3 regions of the Sphingopyxis chilensis genome follow, and region 3 is predicted to be linked to each of the others. Evidence: predicted binding sites of a transcription regulator. Region 3 holds the regulator's gene; each other region holds the start of a gene.
The links. The regulator LexA, encoded in region 3, represses DNA repair genes until DNA is damaged. The targets are predictions, from matches to a motif close to GTTCCNCNCTTGTTCT.

Region 1 (9,681 bases), 1.1 Mb from region 3:
CCCCATCTGGGCGCGATACCAGGCCATTTGCTCGGGTGTCAGCTCGCTGGCGTTCGCAGCGGCGGGGATGGCGAGGGCCAGCGCGAGCGCGAGCCGGGAAATGCGGGGCAGCGTGGTCATGATGGCCATACTAATGCCAAACTCCTTGCGGGGCGCTGAATAGACGTCCAATAGCGGCGCGCCGGCCGGATTCTATCGGCTCAGCCATGTTCTTGTAAAGGAGCGGTGCATGTTTTCGGGTTCGATTCCCGCCTTGGTGACGCCATTCCGCGATGGGGCGTTCGACGCGCCCGCCTTCGCGCGCCTTGTGGACTGGCAGATCAAAGAGGGCACCAGCGCGCTGGTCCCGTGCGGGACGACCGGTGAGAGCCCCACGCTCGGCTTCGAAGAACATTATCAGGTCATCGACACCTGCATCGAGGCGGCCGCTGGACGCGTGCCGGTGATCGCGGGCTGCGGATCGAACGACACCGCGACCGCCATCCGCCACATGCGCTATGCGCAGGCAGCCGGCGCGACCGCGGCGCTGATCGTCGCGCCCTATTACAACCGGCCGAGCCAGGACGGGCTGATCGCACATTATCACGCGCTTGCCGACGCCAGCGACCTGCCGATCGTCGTTTATAACGTCCCCGGCCGCACCGTCGCGGACATAAGCGCCCAAACGATGTGCAAGCTCGCCGAAATTCCGAGCGTCGTCGCGGTCAAGGATGCGAGCGGCGACCTTGCGCGCGTGACGGAGCATCGCGCCGGGGCAGGTGTGGATTTCTGCCAGCTTTCGGGCAACGACGATCTGTGGCTCCCGCACGCCGTGATGGGCGGCGTCGGTTGTATCTCGGTCACCGCCAACGTTGCGCCGCGCCTCTGTGCCGATTTCGCCGCCGCTTGCGCCGCTGGCGACTGGACACGCGCGCTGACGCTCCACGACCGCTTGTTCGCCCTTCACAAGGCGATGTTCTCCGACACCTCGCCGGGACCGGTCAAATATGCGCTGTCGCGTCTCCACGACTGGTTTTCGCCCGAAGTGCGCCTACCTATCATCCCGGCGTCCGAAGCATCGTGCAAGGCCGTCGATGCCGCGCTGTCGTCGGCAGGAGTGATGTAAGCTTTCGCCATGGCCCGTCCGCAGTCCGCCGCCGAATTCGACAAGAAGAAAGTCGTCGCCGAGAACCGGCGCGCGCGCTTCGACTATGCCATCGAACAGGTGTTCGAGGCCGGCATCGCGCTGCAGGGGACAGAAGTGAAGTCGCTGCGCTTCGGCGAGGGCACGATCGCCGAGAGCTATGCCGAGGTCACCGGCGGCGAGGTTTGGCTGATCAACGCCAACATCCCCGAATTCAGCCACGGCAACCGCTTCAACCACGAGCCCAAGCGGCCGCGCAAGCTGCTGCTCAACTGGCGCGAGATCAACAAGCTGCACGCCGGCGTGATGCGCCAGGGCATGACGCTCGTGCCGCTAAGCGTCTATTTCAACAGCCGTGGCCGCGCCAAGGTCGAACTCGCGCTCGCGAAGGGCAAGAAGGCGCACGACAAGCGCGAGTCGATCAAGGAACGCGACTGGAAGCGCGACAAGCAAAGATTGATGAAGGACCGCGGATGAGCGGCGGCAAGCCCCGCGACAAGGCTGCGGTGATGAACTGGATCCGCCGCAACTCGCCGACGCGCGAGGAATTGCTGGCGAGCCGCTTCATCAAGCCGTTCGCGCACCGGGTCGCGCACAGCCATCTGTGGCGCTTCACGCGCACCTCGGTGCCGCGCGGCACCGCGCTCGGGCTGTTCGTCGGCATCTTCTTCCTGATCCCCGGCGTGCAGATATTGGGCGTCGCGCTGCTCGCGCTGCCGTTCCGTGCCAATATCCCGATCGGCGCGGCGATGACCTTCCTGTCGAACCCGGTGACGACGCCGTTCATCATCATCGCTTCGGTGTGGCTCGGCGACTGGCTGTTCGGCCTCCACGCGAACAGCGCGACCTTTTCGTCGATGATCGAGCATGGCGCGTCGGCGGGCGAGTGGGTGCGCTGGGTTTTTTCGGATGCGGCGCCCGCAATGCTCGCGGGGCTGTTCGTGATTTCGGTCGTCTCGGCGGCCGTCGGCTATGTGCTCGCGACATTGTTCTGGGACAATTGGATACGCCTCCGCTGGCGGCGCAAGCTGGCGCGCGCACGCGACCAACGACATGAGGCATCGACCAGCGACACGGCCGCCGGTTGAACCCCCAAGAAGCAGGCGTATAGCTGTCGCATCGCTGATCCGCGGCGTGCCTTTGCGGCGCGGTTCTTCGCTTCAAATCGATAACTGGGGAATATCATGACTCGCTTGAATATTTCTTCGCGCCTGCTCGCGACCGCCGCTTTTGGCGGAATCATGCTCGCCGCCGTTCCGGCCGCCGCACAGGAGCAGGCGGCGCCTGCCACCACCGCCGCCAAGCCCGAAATCGGCGATTTCGGCTTCGACCTTTCGGGCATGGACAAGGGCGTCCAGCCGGGCGACGATTTCTACTCCTATGCCAATGGCACCTGGGCCATGAATACCGAGATCCCCGCCGACAAATCGAATTACGGCATGTTCACCGCGCTCGCCGACCTGTCGCAAACGCGCACGCGCGAAATCCTCGACGTGGCGAAGGCCGATCCGAACAGCATGATCGGCCGCGCTTACGCCTCCTATCTCGATTCGGCCGCCGTCGAGGCCAAGGGGCTCGCGCCGATCGAGCCGTGGCTGAACAAGATTCGCGCGGTCGACAAGGCGGGGCTTGCGAAGCTGCTCGCCGAGGCCGACCGCAGCGGCGTCCAGCATTTCTTCGGCGGTTATGTCGGTCAGGATGACAAGAATCCCGACGTTTACATCTACACGATGTTCCAGGGCGGCATCGGCATGCCCGACCGCGATTTCTACCTCAAGGAGAATGAGCGGAACACCAAGCTGCAGGCTGCCTATCTGAAGCATCTCGAAAATGTCCTGACGCTCGCCGGCGAAAAGGACGCCGCGGCGCGCGCCAAGGCGATCTACGACTTCGAAAAGCAGGTCGCGACCGTCCACTGGGACAAGAACGACAGCAGCGACGCGACCAAGGTCTATAACAAGATGACGATCGCCGAGCTGGCGCAGGCCGCGCCCGGTTTCGACTGGGCGACCTTCATTCGCGGCATCGGCGTCAATGAGGATTCGATCCTCGTGTCGCAGCCGAGCGCCTTCACCGGCGAGGCGAAGCTGCTCGCCGACGCGCCGATCGGCGTGATCCGCGACATGCTGGTCGTCCGCAGCCTCGACGGCTTTTCGGACGTACTGCCCGATGCGGTCGCCAATGAGGCTTTCTCCTTTTACGGCACCGCGCTGTCCGGCACGCCGCAGATGCAGGAACGCTGGAAGCGCGCGGTCGACTTCACCACGGGCAATATGGGTGAAGCCGTCGGCAAGGATTATGTCGCCAAATATTTCCCGCCCGAAACCAAGGCGGCGATGGACGTGCTCGTCAAGAATGTGCTCGCGGCGCTCGACACACGCATCACCAATCTGACGTGGATGCAGCCCGCGACAAAGGTGAAGGCGAAGAAGAAGCTCGCCAATTTCACCACCAAGATCGGCTATCCCGACCGCTGGAAGGATTACAGCAAGCTCGAGATCAAGGCCGGCGACCTGTTCGGCAACGCGCTTCGCTCGAACCAGTTCGCGCACGATGACAATATCAGCCGCCTCGGCGGCCCGATCCGCCGCTGGGAGTGGGGGATGACCCCGATGACGGTCAACGCCTACGCCAATTTCGGCATGAACGAGATCGTCTTCCCCGCCGCGATCCTCCAGCCGCCCTTCTTCGATCCGCACGCCGACGACGCGATCAACTATGGCGGCATCGGCGCCGTCATCGGTCACGAAATCAGCCATCATTTCGACGATCAGGGCGCGAAATATGACGAGACCGGCAAGCTTGCCGACTGGTGGACCCCGGCCGACGTCGCGGCCTTCGAGGCGGCGGGCAAGGCGCTGATCGCGCAATATGACGCCTATGAAGTGCTTCCGGGCGAAAAGCTCGACGGCACCTTCACGCTGGGCGAGAATATCGGCGACCTCGCCGGCCTGACCATCGCCTATGACGCCTATAAAAAGTCGCTCGGTGGCAAGGATGCGCCGGTGATCGACGGGCTGACCGGCGACCAGCGCTTCTTCCTCGGCTGGGCGCAGGTGTGGCGGCGCAACTATCGCGAGCAGAATCTGTCGCAGCGCATCACGACCGATCCGCATTCGCCGTCGATCCAGCGGACTTGGGTCTCGCGCAATCTTGACCCTTGGTATAAGGCCTACCAGATCAAGCAGGGCCAGAAGCTCTATCTGGCACCCGAGGACCGCGTTCGCATCTGGTGATGCGCCACTGAGAAAGAGTGTCATTTGACCGTGCAAAGCCTGCCCTCCGCTGATGGTGATGTCATCAGGGGGGCGGGCCCTGCCGCCGGGCTGCTTTCGGCTCCGGCGGGCCTCTCGCGGCTCGACGCGGGCTTGCTCGGCGGCCTTGTGCTGCTTTCGGCAGCCTTGCTGTTCTGGGCGACGGGCAGCGCGATTCTGGCGGCAGGATTCGTGGCGGGCCTGGCCGTTGCGGCGGCCGGCGTACTGCTTGTGCGCCGGGTCTTTCCCGCAGCCGTGTCGGGCGAGGCTGCCGCGCCCGACTGGACGATGCTGCGCCAGGCGGTCAATCATGACGATGTCGCGATCGCGGTGACCGACCGCGCGGGGCGGATGGTCTGCGCGAACGACCTGTTCGGCACCTGGTTCAATGGTTTCGTGACGCCGCCTGGCCTCCCGCTCGAAGGACGCGGCGCCGAAATGCTTAAAAATGCCGGCCGCATCGCGTGGCGCGACGGCGAGGGGCATGCCGACGATATCGCGATCGGCCCGCTGCAGTTGCGCGCGCAGGTGACGCGCGCCGGGCAGTCGGAGGATTATCTCGTCTGGCGCTTCTCGGCGCTCGAACGGCTCGACTTGGTCGCTGAAATCGTCCGTCATCTCGACGGGCCTGCGGGCCGGACGCTGGGTCATGCCGGTGTGATGGCCGCGCTCGTCAGCGCCGAAGGGCGGCTGCGCGTCGCCAACCAGGCCTTCCTCCTCCGCGCGCTGGGGGAGGATGACGCGCTGCATTATGCCGGCCGCGACGTTGCGCCGATGATCCGGCTCGATGACGCGGGCGCACTCTATTTCGCGCGTGAGGGCGACCGCGCGACGCCCGTGCGGCTGATTCAGATCCCGCTAGCGCCCGCCGACAGCAATACGCCGATGCTGCTCGCGTTGCTCGACGAGGAAATGGGGCCGGCCGACCGCGGCACCGCGCAGACCTATGTCGAAACCTTGCTGTCGCTGCTGCCGTTCGGGCTGGCGATGGTCGATCGCGACGGGCGCTTCCTTTATATGAACCGTGCCTTCGTCCGGGCGGCGAGCCTTCCCGAAGGCAAGATGCCCCGCTACCCCGGCGACATCGTCGTCGGTGAAGACAAGGGGCCGCTTGCCGACATGATCCGCCGCCACAGCAGCGGACAGCAGGTCGGCGGCGACCTGTCGATCCGGCTCGCAGGGCAGAGCGGCGATCCCGTGTCGATGCGCGTCGTCGGCGTGCGCGGGCTCGGCGAGGCGGCCGTGCTTTTGAGCCTCAAGGATTCGAGCGAGGAATCGCGCCTCAAGCGCCAAGTGGCGCAGGCGTCGAAGATGCAGGCGGTCGGCCAGCTTGCTGGCGGCGTCGCGCATGATTTCAACAATATCCTGACCGCGGTGCTCGGCGCGTGCGACCTGATGTTGATGCGCCATACGCCCGGCGACAGCGACTATGACGACATCCAGCAGATTCGCAGCAACGCCAATCGCGCCGCCAGCCTGACGCGGCAGTTGCTCGCCTTCTCGCGACAGCAGACGCTGCGCCCGCAGATATTGCAGCTGCCCGACGTGATTTCGGAGGTGTCGCATCTTTTGAAGCGCCTGATCGGCGAGACCGTCCAGCTCTCGGTGCATCACGGCCGCGGCCTTGGCGCGGTGCGTGCCGATCCGGGCCAGCTCGAACAGGTGATCATCAACCTTGCGGTCAATGCGCGCGACGCGATGCCGGGCGGCGGGACGCTGACGATCGAAACCTATCCCGTCTCGGCCGCCGACGTGCGGCAGATGGGCAATGAATTCATGCCCCCTGCCGACTATTGCGCGCTCAAGGTCAGCGATACCGGCACGGGCATTCCCGCCGACGTGCTGCCCAAGATTTTCGAACCTTTTTTCACGACCAAGGATGTCGGCAAGGGCACCGGACTTGGCCTGTCGACCGTCTATGGCATCATCAAGCAGTCGGCGGGCTATATCTTCGCCGACAGCAAGCCGGGGCAGGGGACGAGCTTTTCGATATACCTGCCCGTTCACCGCGCCGGCGGCGACGCTCCCGTCGCTCCGCCGCCACCCGCGAAGCCCAAGAAGAGCCAGTGGGGCACCGGCACCATCCTGCTCGTCGAGGACGAGGATATGGTGCGCGCCGTGGCGGAACGCGCGTTGACCCGCGCGGGTTATAGCGTCGTGACCGCCTCGCAGGGCGAAGAGGGGCTCGAACGGTTCGCACAGATGGAGAAGGTCGATTTGATCATCAGCGACGTGGTGATGCCGACGATGGACGGCCCGGCGATGGTGCGTGCGATGCGCGCCAAACGCCCCGACCTGCCGGTCCTGTTCATGTCGGGCTATGCCGAAGAACAGCTCCGCCAGTCGATCGACATCGACGATGTCGCCTTTCTGCCCAAGCCCTTTTCGGTCGCGCAGCTCGCCGAGGCGACCTCGGCGGCGCTCGACGATGCTGCGCATCGGGTGCCCAATGGCCAGTGATCGCCGCATCCTGCTCGTCGAAGACGATGTGCTGATCGGCATGATGCTTGCCGACATGTTCGACGCGCTCGACCTTCCCGAGCCCGCGCAGGCGACGAGCAACGAGGAGGCGCTCGCGCTGATTGCCGCCGAATCGCTCGCGGGGGCGCTCGTCGACATCAACCTCGGCGACGAAAAGGGCTGGCCGGTCGCCGATGCGCTCGCCGAACGCGGCATTCCCTTTGCGTTCACTTCGGGCGGCGGCGATGTCCTTCCACCCGCGCACGCGCATCGCAAGCTGATCACGAAACCGTTCCGGATCAGCGACATCGAGGCGGCGCTCGATGAGTTTTCGGCGGAATAACGCGCTTTTCGACAAAGTCGATTTTATATTGTTCCCCTCTTGTTCCATGAGAACAAATGTGGCACATAGTCTGGCATTGCGATGCTTCTGCCGTCGCTCTAGAGCTGGAAAGGGACGGTCATGGCCGGACAATTGTCACTCGTCGAATCGGGGAAATCAGTGAACAACACGGACAGGCAGAAGGCGCTCGACGCCGCGCTCGCGCAGATCGATCGCGCGTTCGGCAAGGGCTCGGTGATGAAATTGGGCTCGAAGGAAGCCATGCAGGTCGAGGCGATCTCGACCGGCTCGCTCGGCCTCGACATCGCGCTTGGCGTCGGCGGGCTGCCGCGCGGCCGCGTCATCGAAATCTACGGCCCCGAAAGCTCGGGCAAGACGACGCTCGCGCTGCATACGCTCGCCGAAGCGCAGAAGGGCGGCGGCACCGTCGCCTTCGTCGACGCCGAACATGCGCTCGACCCCGTCTATGCCCGCAAGCTCGGGGTGAACATCGACGAACTCATCGTGTCGCAGCCCGACACCGGCGAACAGGCGCTCGAAATCGTCGATACTCTTGTCCGGTCCAACGCGATCGACGTGCTCGTCGTCGACTCGGTCGCGGCGCTCGTTCCGCGCGCCGAAATCGAAGGCGAAATGGGCGACAGCCATGTCGGCCTGCAAGCGCGTCTGATGTCGCAGTCGCTGCGCAAGCTCACCGGCTCGATCAGCCGCTCGCGCTGCATGGTGATCTTCATCAACCAGCTGCGCATGAAGATCGGCGTGATGTACGGCAATCCCGAAACCACGACCGGCGGCAACGCGCTCAAATTCTACGCCTCGGTCCGTCTCGACATCCGCCGCACCGGCCAGATCAAGAATGGCGACGAGATCGTCGGCAACACGACGCGCGTGAAGGTGGTGAAGAACAAGGTCGCACCGCCGTTCAAGCAGGTCGAATTCGACATCATGTACGGGCAGGGCATTTCCAAGATCGGCGAGATCCTCGATCTGGGCGTCAAGGCCGGCATCGTCGAGAAATCGGGCGCCTGGTTCAGCTATGACTCGATCCGTATCGGGCAGGGCCGCGAAAATTCCAAAACCTTCCTCAAGGACAATCCCGAGTTGATGGAGCGGCTTGAAACCGCGATCCGCGGCCGGACCGAGGCGGTGGCCGAGGAAATGATGGCCGGCCCCGACGACGAGGGCGACGACGACAATTGATTGCCATCCGGCCGGTTCGCCTTGCTTGAACCGGCCGGCCGACGGCGGCGGGCCACCAGCCCCTTTGACCTGCACTCTCCCCCTCCCAAGCAGGTCGGCCCGCCCGCCGTTGATCCTTGCGCCGCTTCTGCCAGCGGCTACAAGCGGCGCATGCCCGCGATCCGCCTTTTCGGCTTGCCCACCGACATCAACAGCAGCTTCGAACGCGGCGCCGCCGCCGGCCCCGCGGCGATCCGCGCCGCCCTGTGGAGCGACCGCGGCAATATGGCGAGCGAGCTCGGCGTCGAAATCGGCACCGACATCGCCCTCACCGACGACGGCGACCTGCCGCTGACCGAAGACACGGCGCGCGACGATGCGGCGATCCGCCGCCACCTTGCCTATGTGCGCGAAGATGGAGACATTCCGCTCGCGCTCGGCGGGGACCACGCGGTCACTTTCCCGCTCGTCGAGGCGGCGGCCGCTTGCCACGGACCGGTGACGATCCTCCACTTCGACGCGCATCCCGACCTCTATGATGATTTCGCCGGCAATCCGCGCAGCCACGCCTCGCCCTTCGCGCGTATCTGCGAGGCCGGTCATGCGAAGCGGCTGGTGCAGGTCGGCATTCGCACCCTTAACCGTCATTGCCGCGAGCAGGCGGAGCGCTTCGGCGTCGAGATTGTGCCGATGGCCGGTTTCTCGCCCGACCGCGTCCCGGTGCTCGACGGCCCGCTCTATATATCGATCGACCTCGACGGGCTCGACCCGTCGGCAGCGCCCGGCGTCGCGCATCCCGAGCCGGGCGGCCTGACGGTTCGCGAACTGCTCGCCGTGCTGCACAAGCAGACCGCGCCGATTGTCGGGGCGGATATTGTCGAACTGCATCCCGGTCGCGATGTAGGCGATGTGACAGCCATTCTCGGCGCCAAACTCGTCCGCGAACTCGCGGCGCTGATCGACCGCAACGGCCCCTATCGCCCCTGATCCAAAGGAAAGTCCATGAACCTGATCGTCCACCATCTGAACAACAGCCGCTCGCAGCGCATCCTCTGGCTGCTCGAGGAAATCGGCGCGGCTTACGAAATCAAATATTACGACCGCGATCCCGTCACCAATCTCGCCCCGCCCGAATTGCTCGCGGTTCACCCGCTCGGCAAGTCGCCGGTGATCGAGGAGTTCAACGATTCCGTCTCCGGCGGCAAGGGCCGTGTGATCACCGAATCGGGCGCGATCACCGAATATCTGTGCGAACGCCACGGCGGCGGCCATCTGGTGCCGGAACGCGGCAGCGATGATTATATCACGCACCTCGAATGGCT
Region 2 (9,681 bases), 1.9 Mb from region 3:
GTCTGAACGCTTTCATCACGACGTCGCGGTAAGGAAGATGAGAACTATCGACTGCCTTACTCAGTGAGCAAAAGTGGAGTGCCTGTTCGCGCGCGATCATCAGCGCAGGAATTTGCCGCCAGCCTTCCGGACCAAGATTTCCTTTGAGTGCGCGCCGTGTAGTGTTGGTCACGATATCTGCCAATTCGAGTCCATAATCGACGCCCGAGTTGAACCGAAAATCTTCTTCCAAAATCAACTTGAGATTATATCCGTGTTCGTAAGGAAGTATCGTTTCTTTCAGATAGTCGGGCATTGGCATCAGGTATTTGTTGTCAAACGCGGCATAATCCAACCAGTCCAGCATGATCACTGGTTCGCGAGCTAACGCGGACTGGAGGAATCCTGCCTTGGTTGTCGACCACCAGTTTTCCGAGCTGGTCTCGCTATCGACCCCCTTACCGTCAACCACCCAATGAAAATTGAGAATTTCCTTTGGTTGCCGCTGTATCCAATAGGCTGGAAGCTCTCGTATGATCCGAGCGAGTAGCACGTTCATTAGTGCAGCTTGCACATAGAGTGGCAGGGCCATCGCTTCGAGACGCGACTTGAGCTTCTTCACGCCTGCGACAAGCTCTGGATGATGTTTTTCTGTTAGGTTGGCAGTTAGCGCTTCCGCTGCCTTTTGTTGATGCTCTGCAATATCCGTTGCAGACTCTCTCCCCATTTCGATCACGATAGCTTCGAAAAGACAGTGATTTCGTCTGAGCAATGTTATGACGGAATTGACTTGAGCCTCGTTAAGCCGCCGCCCTTTTACCTCGTCCCCCTCCTTGGGCAGATGTTGACGCAGTCGCTCATACTTTTGAAAAAGGCGATCAATCGTATAGTTGGGCACAATGAGCGCGCCGACAATACAGGGGCTCGTTTGCCCTGCGGCCGGTATAGCGAAGGTACCAGATTCGTCGATGAAGATGTGCAAATCAAAGCCTGTCCTGCACTAGTCGGCAGTTACATTGCGGCTTTCAAACCGAAAACCCCCCAGCATTGCGCCGGTTCGAGTTCGCCGCCAGCACCTTCTTGCCCTGCGGGGTTAGCGCCCATTTGGCGCCCTGTTTGACCACCAGACCCAGCGTGACGAGTTCGTCGCGCACGGGGTCGGTGGGGAGTTGGGGGCGGCGGTTCGAGAGGCCTTCGAGCGTGGCGCGCTGCGGCTGGCTGAGGATCAGGAGTTTGGGTTTCTTTTCGGTCATTTTGGCCTCTGACTTCTTGTTCTGTGTCGTGGGGTGGCGCCTGTGCCCTCCCCGCGGCGACTAGGGAGCAAGCTCCCAAGTCTTGCTGCCCCTCCCGCAAGCGGGAGGGGTTTGGAGTCGCTTACTCGGCGGCGATGCCGGCCTTGGCGAACATGTCCTCGCCGTCGTTTTCGGCGTCGCCCGCGGGGGCGGCGTCTTCGCTGGTCCTGGCCTTCTTGCGGCTGTCGAAGCTGGTCCAGACGGTGTTCCAGTCGCCGCGCGTCGCGCCCTTGCTATATTCGGTCGCGCGGGTTTCGAAGAAGTTGGCGTGCTCGACGCCGTTCAAGAGCGGGGCGAGCCAGGGGAGGGGGTGTTCGTCGATCATGTAGATCGGCTGGAAGCCGAGCTGGCCCAGGCGCCAGTCGGCGATGTAGCGGATGTAGCGCTTGATCTCCTTGGGCGTCATGCCGGGGACGGGGCCCTGTTCGAACGCGAGGTCGATGAACGCATCCTCGAGCCGCACCGTTTTCTGGCAGGTGTCGATGATGTCTTCCCTCACCGCCTTGGTCAGGCAGTCGCGTTCCTTGGTGAAGGTGTGGAACAGCTTGATGATGCCTTCGCAGTGGAGGCTTTCGTCGCGGATCGACCAGCTGACGATCTGGCCCATGCCCTTCATCTTGTTGAAGCGCGGGAAGTTCATCAGCATCGCGAAGCTGGCGAAAAGCTGAAGCCCCTCGGTAAAGCCGCCGAACATCGCGAGCGTGCGCGCGATATCCTCGTCATTCTCGACGCCGAAGGTGCCCATATAGTCGTGCTTGGCGCGCATCTCGTCATATTCGAGGAACATGCCATATTCGCTCTCGGGCATGCCGATGGTGTCGAGCAGGTGGCTGTACGCCGCGATGTGCACCGTCTCCATGTTGCTGAACGCGGTCAGCATCATCTTGATCTCGGTCGGCTTGAACACGCTGCCATATTTTTCGTGGTAGCAATCCTGCACCTCGATATCGGCCTGCGTGAAGAAGCGGAAAATCTGCGTGAGCAGGTTGCGTTCATGGTCGCTGATCTTTTGCGCCCAGTCGCGGCAATCCTCGCCCAGCGGCACTTCCTCCGGAACCCAGTGGATCTGCTGCTGGCGCTTCCAGAAATCGAACGCCCAGGGATATTCGAAGGGCTTGTAGGTCTTGCGGGCTTCTAACAACGGCATGGCGGACTTCCTTGAGACAGGCGGTTATTGGGGGGCGAGGCGGCGGGCTTCGGTAACGGGAAGGCCGCCCTCGGTCGGGACATAGATCAGCGAGGCGCGCGATGATTCGAGCGCCTGGATTTGCAAATAGCGCAGATAGCCTTCGGGGCCGCCGAGGCTGTTCTGCAGGATCGCGTTCGCTTCGGCCGCACCCTTGGCACGGATGACCTCGGCCTCGGCGAGCGAGATGGCGCTTTCCTTCTTGGCGCGCGCCTCGAGGATTGCGACTTGCCGCGACGATTGCGCTTCGGCCAAGGCGGCCTCACCGGCCAGCCGCTGCGAATAGACGCGGTATTGCGGGTATCCGATCAGTACGACCAGCAGCAGGACGACCGCCACCCCGATGGCCGCCAGGGTGCACCCGGCGTTCTTGTTCATCGGCCAGTCCTCACTGGCACGCGAGACATTCGTCATAATCGGTGGTCGCGAGTTCGAATTTCGCGGCCTCGGGCGTGTTGTCGGCCTCGACCCCGCCCGCGAAGCCGGCGCGCTGGACCGATTTCGAGCGGAGATAATAGAGCGATTTGATGCCGAGTTCCCACGCGCGATAGTGGAGCATGAGCAGATCCCATTTCTCGACGTCCGCCGGGATGAACAGGTTCAGCGATGCCGCCTGATCGATGTACGGCGTGCGGTCGGCGGCGAGCTCGAGCAGCCAGCGCTGGTCGATCTCGAAGCTCGTCTTGTAGCAATCCTTCTCGTCCTGCGACAGGAAGTCGAGGTGCTGGACGCTGCCGCCGCGTTCGAGGATCGAGTTCCACACCGCGTCGCTGTTCTTCGCCTTGTCGACGAGCAGGGCTTCGAGGTGCGGGTTGCGGATCGAGAAGCTGCCCGAGAGCGTCTTGTGCGTGTAGATGTTCGCGGGGATCGGCTCGATGCACGCGCTGGTGCCGCCGCAGATGATCGAGATCGACGCGGTCGGCGCGATCGCCATCTTGCAGCTGAAGCGCTCCATCACCCCCTGATCGGCGGCGTCGGGGCAGGGGCCGCGCTCGTTGGCGAGCAGCATCGACGCCTGATCGACCTGCGCGCGGATATGCTTGAAAACGCGCAGGTTCGACGATTTCGCCATCGCGCCCTCGAACGGCAGGCCGCGCGCCTGGAGGAAGCTGTGGAAGCCCATGACGCCGAGGCCGACCGAGCGTTCGCGGCTAGCGCTATATTTGGCGCGCGCCATTTCGGGCGGGGCGCGGTCGATATAGTCCTGCAGGACGTTATCGAGCATGCGCATGACATCCTCGATGAACAATTTGTCGCCGTTCCACTCGTCCCAGGTTTCGAGATTGAGCGACGAGAGGCAGCAGACCGCGGTGCGATCGTTGCCGAGATGGTCGCGGCCGGTGGGGAGGGTGATTTCCGAGCAGAGGTTCGAGGTGGTGACCTTGAGCCCGAGGTCGCGATGATGCTTGGGCATCATGCGGTTCACCTGATCGATGAAGATGATGTAGGGCTCGCCGGTTGCGAGGCGCGTTTCGACGAGCTTCTGGAACAGCGAGCGCGCGTCGACGGTGCCGCGGACGCTCTGGTCCTTGGGGCTGCGCAGGTTGAATTCGGCGCCGTCGCGGACGGCCTCCATGAACTCGTCGGTGATGAGGACGCCGTGGTGGAGGTTGAGCGCCTTGCGGTTGAAGTCGCCCGACGGCTTGCGCACCTCGAGAAACTCCTCGATCTCGGGATGCGAGACGTCGAGATAGCAGGCGGCCGAACCGCGGCGGAGCGAGCCCTGCGAAATCGCGAGCGTGAGGCTGTCCATCACGCGGACGAAGGGAATGATGCCGCTGGTCTTGCCGTTGAGGCCCACGGGTTCGCCGATGCCGCGCACCGCGCCCCAATAGGTGCCGATGCCGCCGCCGCGGCTGGCGAGCCAGACATTCTCGTTCCACGTGCCGACGATACCCTCGAGGCTGTCGTCGACCGAGTTCAGATAGCAGCTGATCGGCAGGCCGCGGCCGGTGCCGCCGTTCGACAGCACGGGGGTCGCGGGCATGAACCACAGCTTCGAGATATAGTCGTAGAGGCGCTGCGCATGATCCTGATCGTCGGCATAGGCGTCGGCGACGCGCGCGAAGAGATCCTGATAGGATTCGCCGGGAAGCAGATAGCGGTCCTGCAGCGTTTCCTTGCCGAAATCGGTGAGCAGCGCGTCGCGGCTCGCATCGGTGACGATGGCGAACCGGCGCGCGTGGACCTTCGCCTCGCCGCCGTCGTTCAGCTTCACGGGCGCCGAATCATCCTTCGACTCACTTGCCGCCGGAGCGTCATTCTTCGCCAGTTCCATCGTCGCCACGTCGCTCGTCTCCACCCGTTCGCTTTCCCGAAAATCCATTGCATTCGCCCCCGATCTGACCGCGCACATGGGTGCGCTTGTTCCTGTCTTGTTCGACTCAGGGCGAAGCCCCGATCCTAGCATCTAAACCCGTCCACGGGGCACTTTTTTTGGGCGCAGTCAGGGTTTTTCCGGGTCCATATGCAATGGACGACGGAAATCCGCCACTTACAGCCTGATACAATTTATTGGGGTGCCCCCGTGGTTGACCCACCACCTATAGTGCCACGTCGGCGCGACGATGCAAGACGGTAAATGACAGTTCGGGGACTCAACTCGTCGATAATTTGATTCGTCTCGTCGCCCCAGATGCTCGCGCCACGGGCGCAGCGCCAGCCTTTCCGCGGGTTTGCGCGGCAAGCAGCGGATATGGGTGGCGGCCCGAAATTTTTTCGATCGGGAAGAAGGACTTGCCGCGATGTCACGTTGGCGCCGAAGCGCGAAGCGACGAGGGCGCGGGCGGGTTTCGCACGGCGCCGCACAGATCGGCGCCGGACAAAAAGAAAGGGCCCCGGCGATGCCGGAGCCCTGTCCTTAATTTGTTTCCGAGTTAGGCCTGACCGCCACCGTTGCCGGTGCCGCCGCCACCCAGAAATTTCCAAAACCAACCCATTTCAGATCTCCTGTTGGCACTGCCCATACGGAACAGTTAACGGAGCATATACCTTAATTAGTAAGGTAAATCGAGTCTTAACTATAAACATTGCCGCCAATCTGGCAGTTATGCGGTGCGGTTATGGGGGAGCGCGGTAAGGGTCGCGGTAAGTTCGGAAAACAATTGCGGTTTTCCAAGATGATAACCCTGGCCGACATCGCAGCCGAGGCTGGCGAGCAGCGCCATGGTTTCGGCATCCTCGATGCCTTCGGCGACCGCGACGGCGCCGAGCCGATGCGCGAGGTCGATCGTCGATTTAACAACTTCGAGGTTCCGCTGCGAATCGCGCATCGTCATCACGAATCGCTTGTCGATCTTGATTTCGTCGGCTTCGATCTCGGTCAGATATTCGAGGTTCGACTGACCGGTGCCATAATCGTCGATCGACAGGCGAATGCCCGTCCGGCGAAGCTGCGCGAGCGTCTGGCGCGCCTGACGGCTGTTTTCGATCTGCGCGGTTTCGGTGATCTCGATCGTCAAAACCTCGGGCGGCAGGTGATGCGCGGTCAGCATCACGCGGATCGTGCCGACAAGATCGCTATGGTCGAGCAGGCTCGCCGACAGGTTGACCGACATGTTGATATGGAGGCCGCGCTCGCGCAGCTGCGCCGCCGAACGGATCGCCTGGTCCATCACGAACAGGGTGAGGCGATAGATGTCCTGGCTCTTTTCGGCCTGGACGATGAATTCGTCGGGCGGGATGGGCCCGCGCGTCGGATGCGTCCAGCGCGCGAGCGCCTCGACCCCGACGAGCCGGTTCGTCGCGATTTCATACTGCGGCTGGAAGGCGACCCAGATGTCGCCGCCGGTCAGCGCATCCTCGAGCTGCGAGTGGAAGGAGAGCTGCCAGCCGGCGTCTTCCTTTTGGCGCGAGGTATATTTGGTCCACAGCGCACGCGTGCGGATTGCACGTTCGGCTGCAACGAGCGCCGCGGCGAGGCGCTGCGCGTTCGACCCTTCGAACTCGTCATTGACCCCGAAGGCGATCGCGACATCGACGCGCAGCTCGCCGATCGTCAGCGGCGCGTTGAACAGCGCGGCGAGGCCCGCGAGCTGGCCTTCGATCTGGCTGTGCTGATAATAGGGCACAAGCCAGGCGAAGGTGCCGTCGAGATCGTGGTGGAGCGTCGTGCCCTGCGACGCGAGCTGAAGGCGTCGGGTGACCTGTTCGACGAGTTTGCCGATGCCGTCGCCGGGGATGAAGGCGGCGAGATCCTCGAAATTGACGACTTTGGCCGCAACGACAGTCGCGCTGCCGAATGCGGCCTGCGAACGCAGCGCCTCGAAATTGGGCAGGCCCGACACGGGATTCTCGCGCTGCGCCGAACGGCGGCGGCTGGTACGCGAGACATTTGCGCTGATCACCGCAGCGAGAAACAGCGAGGCCCCGACCGAGCTGCTGACCAGTATCGTCATCAGATAGATTTTGCTGGCGATCAGCCCAATGGCGAGCACGGCCGTGATGATATTGAACCAGCGCGCGCGCCGGAAGGCGGCGGCGCCGAGGAGGCAGATCGCGGCGAATGCGAGGTGCGGAAGCCAGCCGATATCGATGGGCATGCCGCGTTTCAGCGTTTCGGCACCGATCACATGCACATAGGCGCCCGGCACGCGATCATGGCCCGGAAGATAGTGATTGTCCTGATATTCCGCCGCTGTCGGCGCGAAAATGACATCGCGTCCGGTAAGTTCGCGGGAAACCTTGCCCGACAGGACATCGCTGGCGCTATATTCGGTGATCGAACTCGTCCTGTAGGAATAGTCCAACGCATAAACCCCGGCTTCATTCGATCGCCGGTTCGCGAGCAACGACGAGAAGCTTGGAATGGCGCGTCCGTTCACGTCGAGCGTGATTGGTATCCGCCAAACCTGCCAGAGTTCATATTCCCAGCCGATACAGGCGATCTGAGCCGCCGAACCAAAGGCGGGACTGGGAAAGCGGGCCAGCTCGGAATCGCCGCTGCGCGCCGATTTCGCCGCGACCGCGAGGATGGCGCGCTCGCCCATCCGTTTCACCGCTGCGGTCAATGACGAAAAGTCGGCGTCCTTTTCGCGTCGATCATAGGTGAAATCGATAAACAGGCGTTTCGCGCCTGCCCCGTCGATTGCATCAACCAGCTGCGCGTGCCGGGTCATCGAAAAATCGCGACCGGCGACTTCGTCGAGAGTCCGGTCGTCGAGCGCAACCACGACGATGTCATTCGACACCGGCCGCCAAGCGATTCGGCCGATCGCGGCTTCGACCACGCGATCAATCGGTTCACTGACCGCAGCCAATCCCACGACCAGGCTAAGAAGCACCGACAATAGGATGCTTCGCCAGCTGATGATTAGACTTTTGACCGGGATGGGCACGCACGTCTCCAGCAATTGCCGGTCGCGTCTAGTCCCAGATGGTTATCATCGCGTTAATTATGAACGAAATCCTGCGAAGTCCGGCAAAGCGGAAATCGCAGGATTCCGGGCAGTTCAAGCGATTGCGGGCAGCGCTTCGAGCGCTGCGTCGCCCGCGAGCGCCGACGCCGCGAGCCCCGTCGCCGCCGGGACGATCTGCTGAAGGTAGAAGCGCGTCGAGACGATCTTGGCTTCGAGAAAGGCGGCATCGCCGCCGCCTTCGTCGAGCGCGGCGCGCGCCGCCCTGTGCTGGATCGCCATCAACCAGCCGCACGTCGCCGTCGCGAGCATGGTGAGATAGGGGTAGCTGCCCGCGAGCCGGTCCGCCGTCGGCGCGTTCGCCATCCAGTCGGTGACGGCTCGGCACGCATCGACGAGTTGCTGGAGTTCGGGGAAATCGGCGGCGCCGTGCGCGATGTCGTCGATCAGGCCGCGGACAAGGTCGCCGCCCGCCATGCCGAGCTTGCGTCCGACCAGATCGGCGGCCTGTATGCCGTTGGTGCCTTCATAGATCGGCGCGATACGCGCGTCGCGATAATGCTGCGCGGCGCCGGTTTCCTCGATGAAGCCCATGCCGCCATGGACCTGAACGCCGAGGCTCGCGACCTCGCAGCCGATGTCGGTGGCGTGCGCCTTGACCAGCGGGATCAATATGTCGGCGCGCATCGCGGCGGCCTCGTCGCCCAATTTGCCGAAATCGATCTGCGCCGCGGCATAATAGGTCAGCGCACGCGCCGCCTCGGTCTGCGCGCGCATGCGCCACAGCATCCGGCGCACGTCGGGGTGCCGGTCGATCGTGACGGGGTTGCGGTCGGGCGAGCCCGCGAGCGCCGATTGGACGCGCTCGGCGGCGAAGCGCTGCGCCTGTTGCGTCGCGCGCTCGCCGATCTGGATGCCCTGACAGCCGATCATCAGGCGCGCGTTGTTCATCATCACGAACATCGCGCGCATGCCGCCCATTTCGTCGCCGACGATTTCGCCGAGACAATCCTCGTCCTCGCCATAGACCATGACGGCGGTCGGCGAGCCGTGGATACCGAGCTTGTGCTCGATCGAGGCGCAATGGACGCCGTTGCTGATCGTCGGATTGCCCTCCGCATCAAGGCGGTATTTGGGGACGAGGAAGAGCGAGATACCGCGCGTCCCCTCGGGAGCGCCGGGGGTGCGCGCGAGGACGAGGTGGACGATATTGTCGGTCAGGTCATGCTCGCCGAAGGTGATGAAGATTTTCTGGCCCTTGATCCGGTAGAGGCCCGCGTGCTCGCCCTCGGTGATCTTTTCGGAGGTCGAGCGGAGCGCGCCGACGTCGCTGCCCGCGGCGGGCTCGGTCAGGTTCATCGTGCCGTTCCACTCGCCGGTGATCAGCTTGGGAAGCCAGGTCTGGCGCTGTTCCTCGGTGCCATAGGCCATCAGCGCGTGGATCGCGCCCGGCGTCAGTATGCTGCAGAGCGAAAAGCCCATGTTGGCGCTGCCGAGCGCCTCGATCACCACGGTCGCGAGCGTGAAGGGCAGATCCTGCCCGCCATAGGCGCCGGGGCCGTCGATGCTGCCCCAGCCGGCCTCGACGAACTGTTGATAGGCCTGTTTGAAGCCCGGGGGCATGGTGACCTTGCCGTCCTGCCATTTGGGGTTCTGCGTGTCGCCGACGCGGTTGAGCGGCGCATAGACGTCGGCGGCGAATTCGCCGATGCCGGCGACGATCGCCTCGACCATGTCGGGGGTCGCGGCGCCGAAACGCTCGTGCTGCGCCATGGCATCGACGCGCGCGATATGATTGAGGACGAAGAGCTGTTCGGTGGTGGGCGGTGTATAGGTCATGGGCGGGGCACTTTGCTGGTGAATATCGTTA
Region 3 (9,681 bases):
TTCACCGCTTCGGGCAGATAGCCCATGTCGTCGCGATAGGCATCGACGCCGAGCGCGCCGTGCCGCTTCGACAGCTTCGCGCCGTCGGCGCCGTGGATCAGCGGAACATGGGCGTAGACGGGCTCGCGCCAGCGCATCGCGCGAAGCAGCGCCAATTGGCGGAAGGCGTTGTTGAGATGGTCGTCGCCGCGAATGACGTGGGTCACGCCCATGTCGTTATCGTCGACGACGACGCTGAGCATATAGGTCGGCGTGCCGTCGCTTCTGAGCAGGATGAAATCGTCGAGCTCGGCGTTCTGGACGGTGACCTCGCCCTGCACCCGGTCGGCGATCGTCACCGCGCCGTCCTGCGGGGCGCGGAGGCGGAGGACGTGGGGCACCGACGGGTCACCGTCGTCGCGATCGCGCCAGGGGCTGCGGACACGGAAAGGCTGGCGCTTTTCCTGCGCCTCGGCGCGCATCGCGGCGAGCTCGTCCTGCGTCAGATAGCAGCGATAGGCTGCGCCGTTGGCGAGCAGTTCGTGCGCAACCTCGGCATGGCGCGGTGCGCGGGCGAACTGGTACACGGTCTCGCCGTCCCAATCGAGATCGAGCCACTGCATCCCGTCGAGAATCGCGTCGATCGCGGCGTCGGTCGAGCGTGCGCGGTCGGTATCCTCGATGCGGAGCAGGAACTTGCCGCCGTGATGGCGCGCGAAGAGCCAGTTGAACAGCGCGGTGCGCGCGCCGCCGATGTGCAGATAGCCGGTCGGCGAGGGCGCGAAGCGGGTCACGACGTCGGCGCCCGTCGCTTCGGGGGTCGCTTCGACCGCTTTGGGTTGGTTTTCGGTTGCCACTACGGCCTCTTTCACTCACTTTGCCGCCCTGTTGGACGGGGATCGGGGGTGCCCCTAGCATGGCGACAAGTCCGCTTCAAACGCCCATTTCGACGCGCTGGGCGGCGGCCGCGCGACGGGCGGGCGAAGCGCTGGAAGCGCGTCTCGAAGCCGAGCGCGAACGGATCGGGCTCTGGCTTCCCGTTGCGTTGGGCGCGGGGATCGCTGCCTGGCTTGCCTTGCCTGCCGAGGCGCATTGGACCGGACTGTTGCTCGCGCTGGCGGCGGGCCTGCTGTTCGGGCTGCTGATCGGTTGGCAGAGCCGGCTCGGCCGCACGCTCGTCGTCGGATGCGGCGCCGCGGCGGCGGGCGTCCTGCTGATCTGGATCCGCGCGCTGTCGGTCGCGGCGCCCGTGCTCGCGGCGCCGGTGACGACCGCATTTCCCGCCGTCGTCGAGCGCGTCGAGCTGCTTCCGGCCAAGGGACAGGTCCGCATCCTCGCGCTGCCGCAGCGGCGAAGCGACCTGCCGCCGCGCGTGCGCCTGACGCTGCGCGCCGAGCAGGCGGCGGGGCTTGCCGAGGGCGAAACGATCGGCGTGCGCGCGCGGCTGATGCCGCCGCCGACCGCGAGCCTGCCCGGCGGCTATGATTTCGCGCAGCGCGCGTGGTTCGACGGCATCGGCGCGGTCGGGACGATATTGGGCGACGTGTCCCGCGTGCCGGGGACGGGCGCGGCCTCGCCGCCGCTGCGCGCGCGGCTGAGCGCGCATATCCATGGCGAAGTCGAGGGGTCGGCGGGCGGCATCGCGGCGGCGCTGGTGACGGGCGATCGCGGCGCGATCGGCGAAGCCGACGAGGAAGCGATGCGCCGCAGCGGGCTGGCGCACCTGCTGTCGATCAGCGGGCTGCACGTGACCGCCGTGGTCGGCTTTGCGATGCTGCTGGCGATGCGGCTGTTTGCGCTCAGCCGGCGGCTGGCGCTCGCGGGCTATGTGCTGCCGCTCGCGGCGGCCGCGGGGGCGATCGCAGGCGGCGGCTATACCTGGCTCGCCGGCGCCGAGGTGCCGACCTTGCGCTCGTTCATCGCCGCGCTCCTCGTCCTCGTCGCCTTTCTGATGGGGCGCGAGGCGCTGACGCTGCGGCTGGTCGCCGCGGGCGCGTTGATCGTGCTGGTCTGGCGGCCCGAAGCGTTGGCCGGGCCAAGCTTCCCGCTGAGCTTTGCCGCGGTGACCGCGATCGTCGCACTCCATGAAAGCCGGCCGATGCAGCGTTTCCTCGCGCGCCGCGAGGAGCCGCGGGCGTTCCGGCTGGGTCGCGGGGTGGCCGGGCTGCTGATCACCGGGCTGGTCGTCGAGGTCGCGCTGGCGCCGATCGCGCTGTTCCATTTCCACAAGGCGGGGCTTTATGGCGCGCTTGCCAATGTCGTCGCAATCCCGCTCACGACCTTTGTCATCATGCCGGCGGAGGCGCTCGCGCTCCTCTTCGACAGCGTCGGGCTGGGCGCGCCCTTCTGGTGGGTCGCCGAACAGGCGCTGAAAGCCCTGATCGCGTTGGCGCATGGCGTGGCCGACGCGCCCGGCGCGGTCGCGACGCTGCCGAGCTTTCCGCCATGGGGCTTTGCCCTCGCGGTCTTCGGCGGGCTCTGGATTTTGCTGTGGCAGACGCGCTGGCGCACCGCCGGGGCGGTGCCGCTGGCGATCGGGGCGGCGGCACTGCTCGCCGCGCCGCGCCCCGACCTTCTGATCACCGGTGACGGGCGCCATATCGCGGCGGCGCTGCCCGATGGCGGCTATGCGCTGCTGCGCGACCGCGCGGGAGACTATGTTCGCGATACGGTCGCCGAGGCGGGCGGCGTCGACGCGCCCCTATTGTCGCTCGCCGAGCTGGACCATGTCGAGTGCAATCGCGATTTCTGCCGCTGGACGCAAGGCGAGGGCAGGGCGCGGCGCGTCATCCTGGCGTCACACGGGCGCGACCGGATCGACGGCGCGGATATGGCCGCGGCCTGCGCCGCCGCCGATGTCGTGATCAGCGACCGCTGGCTGCCGCGCGAATGCACGGCACGCTGGATGACGATCGACCGCGACAGCCTTGCCGAAACCGGCGGGCTGGCGCTTTATCTGGGCAATAGGCCCCGCGCCGTCGCCGCGCTGCGCGCGGGCGACGAGCATCCGTGGCGGCTGCCGCAGCAGCTTAGTGGTAACGACGAAGCAATCCCGACAGGCGCCCTTGCACGATGACGCGTTCGGCGGGGTAGCGCTGCGGCTCATAGGCGCTGTTGGCGGGGTCGAGCCGGATCATCTGGCCTTCGCGGCGGAAATATTTGAGCGTTGCGTCCTGCCCGTCGACGAGCGCGACGACGATATCGCCCTCGCGCGCGGTGCTCGCCTTCTGGATCAGCGCATAGTCGCCGTCGAAAATGCCCGCTTCGACCATCGAGTCGCCCGATACCTCGAGTGCATAATGTTCGCCCGACCCGAGGAGCGCGGCGGGGACAGCGAGATTGTTGTGATCCTCGAACGCTTCGATCGGCACACCGGCGGCGATCTTGCCGTGGAGCGGCACCTCGACGATGTCGTTCGCCGCGATCGGCCGCATCGCCGGCGGGTTTTTGCGCAGCGGCACGACATTTTCGCGCAGCGGCGCCGCGGATTTCGCCGCTTCGGGCACTTTCAGCACTTCGAGCGCGCGCGCGCGATTGGGAAGGCGGCGGAGGAAACCCCTTTCTTCCAAGGCGCTTATCAGCCGGTGTATGCCCGATTTCGACTTGAGGCCGAGCGCCTCCTTCATCTCTTCGAACGAGGGCGAAATGCCGCTCGAGTCGAGGCGTTCCTGGATGAAGTGGAGCAGTTCATGCTGCTTCGCGGTCAACATCGGTCGTTCTCCATGATGACCCGTTGCGAACGGGCCGGACATAGCAGGAACGATAGTGGAACAAACCGGAACTTGTCAAGCGATGACGATATAGTCCGCCATCGCCCCGGCATCGCGGGCGGGCGCGCCGATGTCGCGGATCAGCAGCGCATTGGCCGAGGCGAGGGGGAGGGTGCGACCGCTTTCCTGGCCGGTCATGGGTATGAGCCGGCCGTTTTCGAGGCGCGCGCGCAGATAATCGCGGCGCGTGCCGCCTTCGCCGAGCGGCGCGGCGAGGGGCGCCTGATGCGCGGGCGGCAAGGGATCGCTTGCCCCGGAAAGATGGCGGACGAGCGGCAGCAGGAACAGCGTCGCCGTGACGAACGCCGACGAGGGATTGCCGGGAAGGCCGAGCAGCACCGCCTCGCCCAGCGTTCCGGCGATCAGCGGCTTGCCGGGCTTCATCGCGATCTTCCAGAAAGCGAGCCGCCCGCCAGCCTCGTCCAGCGCGCCGCGGACATGATCGTGATCGCCGACCGACGCGCCGCCGACGGTCACGATGACGTCGTGACGGCGCGCCAACTCCTTGAGAATTCGGGCAAGGGTCGCGCGATCGTCGGGGACATGGTGCGCGAGGACGGCGCCTTCGGCGTCGCCCGCGAGCATCGCGGCCAGCATGGCGCCGTTGCTGTCGGGGATCTGACCGGGCGCGAGCGGGTGTCCGGGCCGGACAAGTTCGTCGCCGGTCGTCACGATCGCGACGCGCGGGCGGCGGCCGACGCCGAGCGCGCCCGCGCCGCTCATCGCCGCGGCGGCGATCGCGCCGGGCGTCAGACGCGTGCCCGCGGCAAGCAGGCGATCGCCCGCGGCGAAATCGGCCGCACGCGAGCGGACATGGCGCCCGCGCGCGCCGGGGCCGTCGCGCGCCAGCGTCAGCGCGCCGCCATCGCGCACGACATCCTCCTGCACGATGACGGTGTCGGCGCCGGGGGGAAGCATCGCGCCGGTGAAGATGCGCATCGCCTCACCGGGAGCCACGCTGCGGTCGGGCGCGCCGCCTGCGGCGCTTTCGCCGACAATGATCCAGGGCCCCGGCATGTCGCCGAAGCGGATCGCATAGCCGTCCATCGCGGAGAGCGGCGCGGCGGGCTGGTCGCGCAAAGCGACAACGTCGTCCGAAAGGTGGCGGCCAAGCGCTTCGGAAAAATCGATATTTTGATTTCCGAGCGGTTCGCGAAGCGCGAAGAGCCGCGCCTGCGCCTCCTCGACGGCGAGCAGCCCGCTCATCCGGCGCGCCAGTCGCCCGAGCGACCGCCGCTCTTTTCGAGGAGGCGGATGTCGCCGAGGATCATCGCGCGGTCGAGCGCCTTCGCCATGTCGTACAGGGTGAGGAGTGCGACCGAGGCGGCGGTGAGCGCCTCCATCTCGACGCCGGTCTGGCCCGCCGTTTGGACGACAGCTGTGACGGCGATACCATTGTCTTCCCACGCGAAATCGACGCCGACCTTGGTCAGCGCGAGCGGGTGGCAGAGCGGTATAAGGTCGGCGGTGCGCTTTGCGGCCATGATGCCGGCGATGCGCGCGGTCGAAAGGACGTCGCCCTTGGGGGCATTGCCGCTGCGGATCGCTTCGAGCGCCTCCTGAGACATGGTGATGCGCCCGCCGGCGACGGCGCGGCGCTGCGTCGCGGGCTTGGCGCCGACATCGACCATCGACGCTGCCCCGCTTTCGTCGAGGTGCGTCGGTCGCGTCATGCCGCGGCGCCCTCCAGCAGCGCCCTCGTTGCCGCCGTGACGTCATCCTGGCGCATCAGGCTTTCGCCGACGAGGAAGGCTTTTACGCCGCTTTTGGCGAGCCTTTCGCAATCGGCGTGGCTCGCGATGCCGCTTTCGCCGACGAGCAGGGTGCCCGGCGGGACGCGCGTGGCGAGGCGTTCGGTGACCGCGAGATCGGTTTCGAAGGTCCGCAGGTCGCGGTTGTTGACGCCGATCAGGCGCGATTCGAGCTGGCTCAGCGCGCGGTCGAGTTCGGCTTCGTCATGCACCTCGACGAGCACGTCCATGCCGCGTTCGATCGCTGCCGCCTCGATCTCCTGCATCATGCCGTCGTCGAGCGCGGCGACGATGATCAGAATTGCGTCGGCGCCGATCGCGCGCGCCTCGGCGACCTGCCAGGGGTCGACCATGAAATCCTTGCGGAGCACCGGAAGCGCGCAGGCGGCGCGCGCGGCGATGAGGTAATCCTCATGCCCCTGAAACCAGGGCGCGTCGGTCAGGACCGACAGGCAGGCGGCGCCGCCTGCCGCGTAGGCGCGGGCGTGGTCGGCGGGATCGAAATCCTGCCTGATCAATCCTTTGGAGGGCGAAGCTTTCTTGATTTCGGCAATCAGGCCGAAGCCGCCGGCGTCGATCCTGGCGTGCAGTGCTTTCGCGAAGCCGCGCACGGGGCCGGCGTCGATCGCGTCGAGGTCGGAGAAGGAGCGCAGAGCGCGGCGCTCGGCGACTTCTGCGGCTTTGGCAGCAAGTATCTGGGTAAGCTTGTTCATTTATAGGCGATCCAGCAATTGAGCAGCGCATTGGCGAGACCCTTGTCGATCGCCTCGGCGGCTTCCTCGACGCCCTCGAGCAAAGTGTCGGCGGCGCCGGCGACGACGAGCGCCTCGGCGGCGTTATAGAGCACCGCGTCGCGATAGGCGCCGGGTTCGCCCTCGAGCAGGCGGCGAAGCGCCCTGGCATTATATTCGGCGTCGCCGCCGCGGATTTCATCGAGCGAGCGCGTGGTCAGGCCCGCATCGGCGGCGGTGCTGCGCTGCATCCGCACGCCTTCGGGCGTCACGACCGCGACCTCGTTGCCGCCCGCGAGCGAGAGTTCGTCGAGGCCCTCGTCGCCCGAGATCACGCGCGAATGATCGGTGCCGAGCCGGTGGAGCGCCTCGGCATAGACGGGAACATAGGCGGGGCGCGCGATGCCCACGAGCTGCCGCGTGACGCGCGCGGGATTGGCGAGCGGGCCCATCAGGTTGAAAATCGTCCGCCGCCCGATGGCCCTGCGGATCGGCATGATGCGCTTCATCGCCGGGTGGCGGGTGCCGGCGAACAGGAAGCAGATGCCGAGGTCGGCGAGCTGTTCCTCCGCCATGCGGTCGGCGCGCTCCATGTCGAGGCCCAGTGCCTCGAGTGTGTCGGCCGCTCCTGATTTCGAAGAAGCCGCGCGATTTCCATGCTTTGCGACCGGAACCTCGCACGCCGCGACGACGATCGATACCGCGGTCGAAACGTTGAGCGTATGGTGGCCGTCGCCGCCGGTGCCGCAGACGTCGATCGCGCCCGTCGGGGCGTCGATGGGAATCAGCCGGTCGCGCATCGCCTGCGCCGCGGCGGCGATTTCGACCATCGTTTCGCCGCGGTCGGACAGCGCGATCAGGAATTCGGTGACCTGTTCGTCGCTCGCGCCGCCGTCGAGCATCGTCGCGAAGGCGTCGGCCGCCTCGTCATGATCGAGCAGCACCGAGGGGTCGGGGAAGGGGCCGAAGCGGCTCATGCCGCCTTGCGCTCGCCGACCGGCAGCCCCGCGATCTTCAGAAAATTGGCGAGCATCGCGTGGCCATGCTCGGTCGCGATGCTTTCGGGGTGGAACTGGACGCCGTGGATCGGCAGTTCGGCGTGGCGGAAGCCCATCACCGCGCCGTCGTCGCTCGTCGCGTTGATCAACAGGCGCTCGGGAATGTCGACGACCTCGAGGCTGTGGTAGCGCGTCGCCTGAAAGGGCGAGGGCAGGCCCGCGTAGAGCCCGCTGCCGTCGTGGCAGACGGGCGAGGTCTTGCCGTGCATCAAATGGCCGCGCTGGACGGTGCCGCCGAAATGCTGGCCGATCGCCTGGTGGCCGAGGCAGACGCCGAGCAACGGACGCCGGGTTTCGGCGCAGGCGGCGACGAGGTCGAGGCTGATCCCGGCTTCGTTCGGGGTGCAGGGGCCGGGCGAAATCAGGATCGCGTCGGCGCCGGTGGCAAGAGCCTGGGCGGCCGTGAGCGCGTCGTTGCGCTCGACGCGCACCTCGACCCCGAGCTCGATCAGATAATGAACGAGGTTGAAGGTGAAGCTGTCATAATTGTCGACGACGAGGATCATGGAGGGCGCACTAACGCTTTTGCAGGGGTTGGGGAAGGGATAGAAGCTTGTGCGGGCGCAAACCCAACTTCGTCATCCGGACGGTGGCATAGCGGGCCTACTCCGCCATCAGCCGTGCGACATCGTCCTTCCAGAACTTCGCCCATGTGTGGGTGCTGTGTCCCTTGGTTTCGGGGCTCGCGGGGATCAGGATGAAGCGCGCCCTGTTCATGCGCGCCGCCGCCTTTTCGGTGATGCCATAGGCGGGCGGGTTGATGAAATCGTCGGCCGAATTGATCCACAGGACGGGCACCTCGATCTTTTCGAGGTCGGGCCAGGGATTGTAGGTCCGCGAGCTGTCGAGCTGATAGATCATGTCATTGGCGTCGCCGCGGCCATAGGCGCGCGCGAAGGCCTCGTCCTTGTATTTTTCGGCGGCTTCGCGCGTCGGATATTGCGCCTGCAACGCATAGGGGTTGGCGCCCGCGATCAGGAGGAGCGAGGCAGCGGTGCGCAGGCCCGCGACGGGCGGGGCGGTATAATCGCCGCCGTTCCACTGCGGGTCGGCCTTGATCGCGTCGATCGCGAGCGTGCGCCACATGCGGTTCTGACCCGCGATCTCGACGGGCAGGCAGGCGAAGGGCGCGAGTTTTTCGGCGAAACCGGGGCGCGTCTCGCCCCAGACGAAGGCGTGCATGCAGCCCATCGACGTCCCGAGAATGAGCTTGAGCTTCTTCACGCCGAGCTTTTCGGTCAGCATCCGGTGCTGCGCGCCGACCATGTCGTTATAATCGTAACGCGGGAATTTCATCCGCAGGCCGTCGCTCGGCTTCGACGAGCCGCCATGGCCGATATTGTCGGGCAGGATGATGTAATATTTGCCCGTATCGAGCGGCTGGCCGGGACCGAAGAGTTCGTTGGCGAACTGCGGCTGGAAGAATTGCTTTCCGGTCCCGCCGGTTCCGTGGAGGATCATCACCGCGTTGGTCACATCGCCCGCGGCGTCGCGCCGCGGCGTGCCGAGCGTGGTGTAATGGATCTTGAGCTCGGGCAGCTTTTCGCCGGTCGCGAAGGCGAAATCCTTGAGGACCGCGTCACCCTCGACCGCGCCGTCGATCGTCTGTGCGTGCGCGGCGGCGGCGCTGGTCAGGAGAAGGGCGAGCGAGGCGAGAATCTTGCGCATGAAAGCGACGCTAGCCGGTTTGCCCGGCCGTGATAAGCCTCCCGCATCGCGCCGCGAAAACGGCCGCGAACCGCTTTTGCCTCTTCGCTAGCGCCCGATCTGCGCCGCCTTGTCGCGAAGGTCCGCCGCGGCCTGCGCTTTCCCGCGCTTTTCCAGCAATCCCGCGTAAAATTCCATGATCCCGGCGTTGAGCGGCTGCAACCGATAGGCACGGTCGATCAGCAGCAACGCGCGCGCATCGTCGCCCTTCGCCGCCCAGGCGCGCGCCAGTTCGCGCAGGATCACCGCGTCGCGGTCGCCGATCCGCCGGCGCACGCGGTCGAAATGACCGATCGCCCGGTCCCAATGCCGAAGGTCCATCGCGAGGTGCCCCGCCAACCGGTCGGCGGCGATGCTCGACGGCTGCCCGTCGCGCAGCGCCAGGATCGCGGCGCCCGATCCCGCGACATCGCCCGCGCGATACAGCGCGTTGGCGAGGCGTAGCGTGGTGCGCTCGCCGGCATCGATGGCGCGCGCGGCGCGATAGGCCTCGACCGCCAGGTCGAACCGCCCGCCCGCCAGCGCCGCGTCGCCGAGCAGGATATGCGCGTCGGCGACGCCGCGGTTCGCGTCGCGCAGCTGCATCGCGCGCCCGATCGCCCGCGCGCTATTACCGCTCGCCAGGTCGACCGCGATCGCCGGGATCGCCTTGGCCGGGTCGAGCGGGGCGGCATCGGCCGCCATC

Region 1: the regulator LexA is predicted to act here: its motif matches at 7,211-7,226, upstream of recA (recombinase RecA).
Region 2: the regulator LexA is predicted to act here: its motif matches at 4,824-4,839, upstream of VSX79_RS01365 (ribonucleoside-diphosphate reductase subunit alpha).

What each region holds. Positions count from the first base shown of each region.
Region 1 is NZ_CP142394.1:1,028,058-1,037,738, forward strand. It holds gene VSX79_RS04550 (lytic transglycosylase domain-containing protein) at 1-129, opposite strand, end outside; gene dapA (4-hydroxy-tetrahydrodipicolinate synthase) at 230-1,105, shown strand; gene smpB (SsrA-binding protein SmpB) at 1,115-1,600, shown strand; gene VSX79_RS04565 (DUF2062 domain-containing protein) at 1,597-2,211, shown strand; gene VSX79_RS04570 (M13 family metallopeptidase) at 2,308-4,359, shown strand; gene VSX79_RS04575 (hybrid sensor histidine kinase/response regulator) at 4,450-6,837, shown strand; gene VSX79_RS04580 (response regulator) at 6,827-7,180, shown strand; gene recA (recombinase RecA) at 7,301-8,380, shown strand; gene speB (agmatinase) at 8,531-9,346, shown strand; gene VSX79_RS04595 (glutathione S-transferase family protein) at 9,362-9,681, shown strand, end outside.
Region 2 is NZ_CP142394.1:270,379-280,059, forward strand. It holds gene VSX79_RS01345 (hypothetical protein) at 1-961, opposite strand, end outside; gene VSX79_RS01350 (hypothetical protein) at 1,005-1,232, opposite strand; gene VSX79_RS01355 (ribonucleotide-diphosphate reductase subunit beta) at 1,354-2,418, opposite strand; gene VSX79_RS01360 (membrane protease subunit) at 2,443-2,835, opposite strand; gene VSX79_RS01365 (ribonucleoside-diphosphate reductase subunit alpha) at 2,846-4,783, opposite strand; gene VSX79_RS01370 (EAL domain-containing protein) at 5,505-7,739, opposite strand; gene VSX79_RS01375 (acyl-CoA dehydrogenase) at 7,908-9,650, opposite strand.
Region 3 is NZ_CP142394.1:2,120,933-2,130,613, reverse strand. It holds gene gltX (glutamate--tRNA ligase) at 1-836, opposite strand, end outside; gene VSX79_RS09750 (ComEC/Rec2 family competence protein) at 896-3,055, shown strand; gene lexA (transcriptional repressor LexA) at 3,009-3,689, opposite strand; gene VSX79_RS09740 (molybdopterin molybdotransferase MoeA) at 3,765-4,955, opposite strand; gene moaC (cyclic pyranopterin monophosphate synthase MoaC) at 4,952-5,422, opposite strand; gene trpC (indole-3-glycerol phosphate synthase TrpC) at 5,419-6,213, opposite strand; gene trpD (anthranilate phosphoribosyltransferase) at 6,210-7,208, opposite strand; gene VSX79_RS09720 (anthranilate synthase component II) at 7,205-7,795, opposite strand; gene VSX79_RS09715 (alpha/beta fold hydrolase) at 7,893-8,957, opposite strand; gene VSX79_RS09710 (tetratricopeptide repeat protein) at 9,045-9,681, opposite strand, start outside.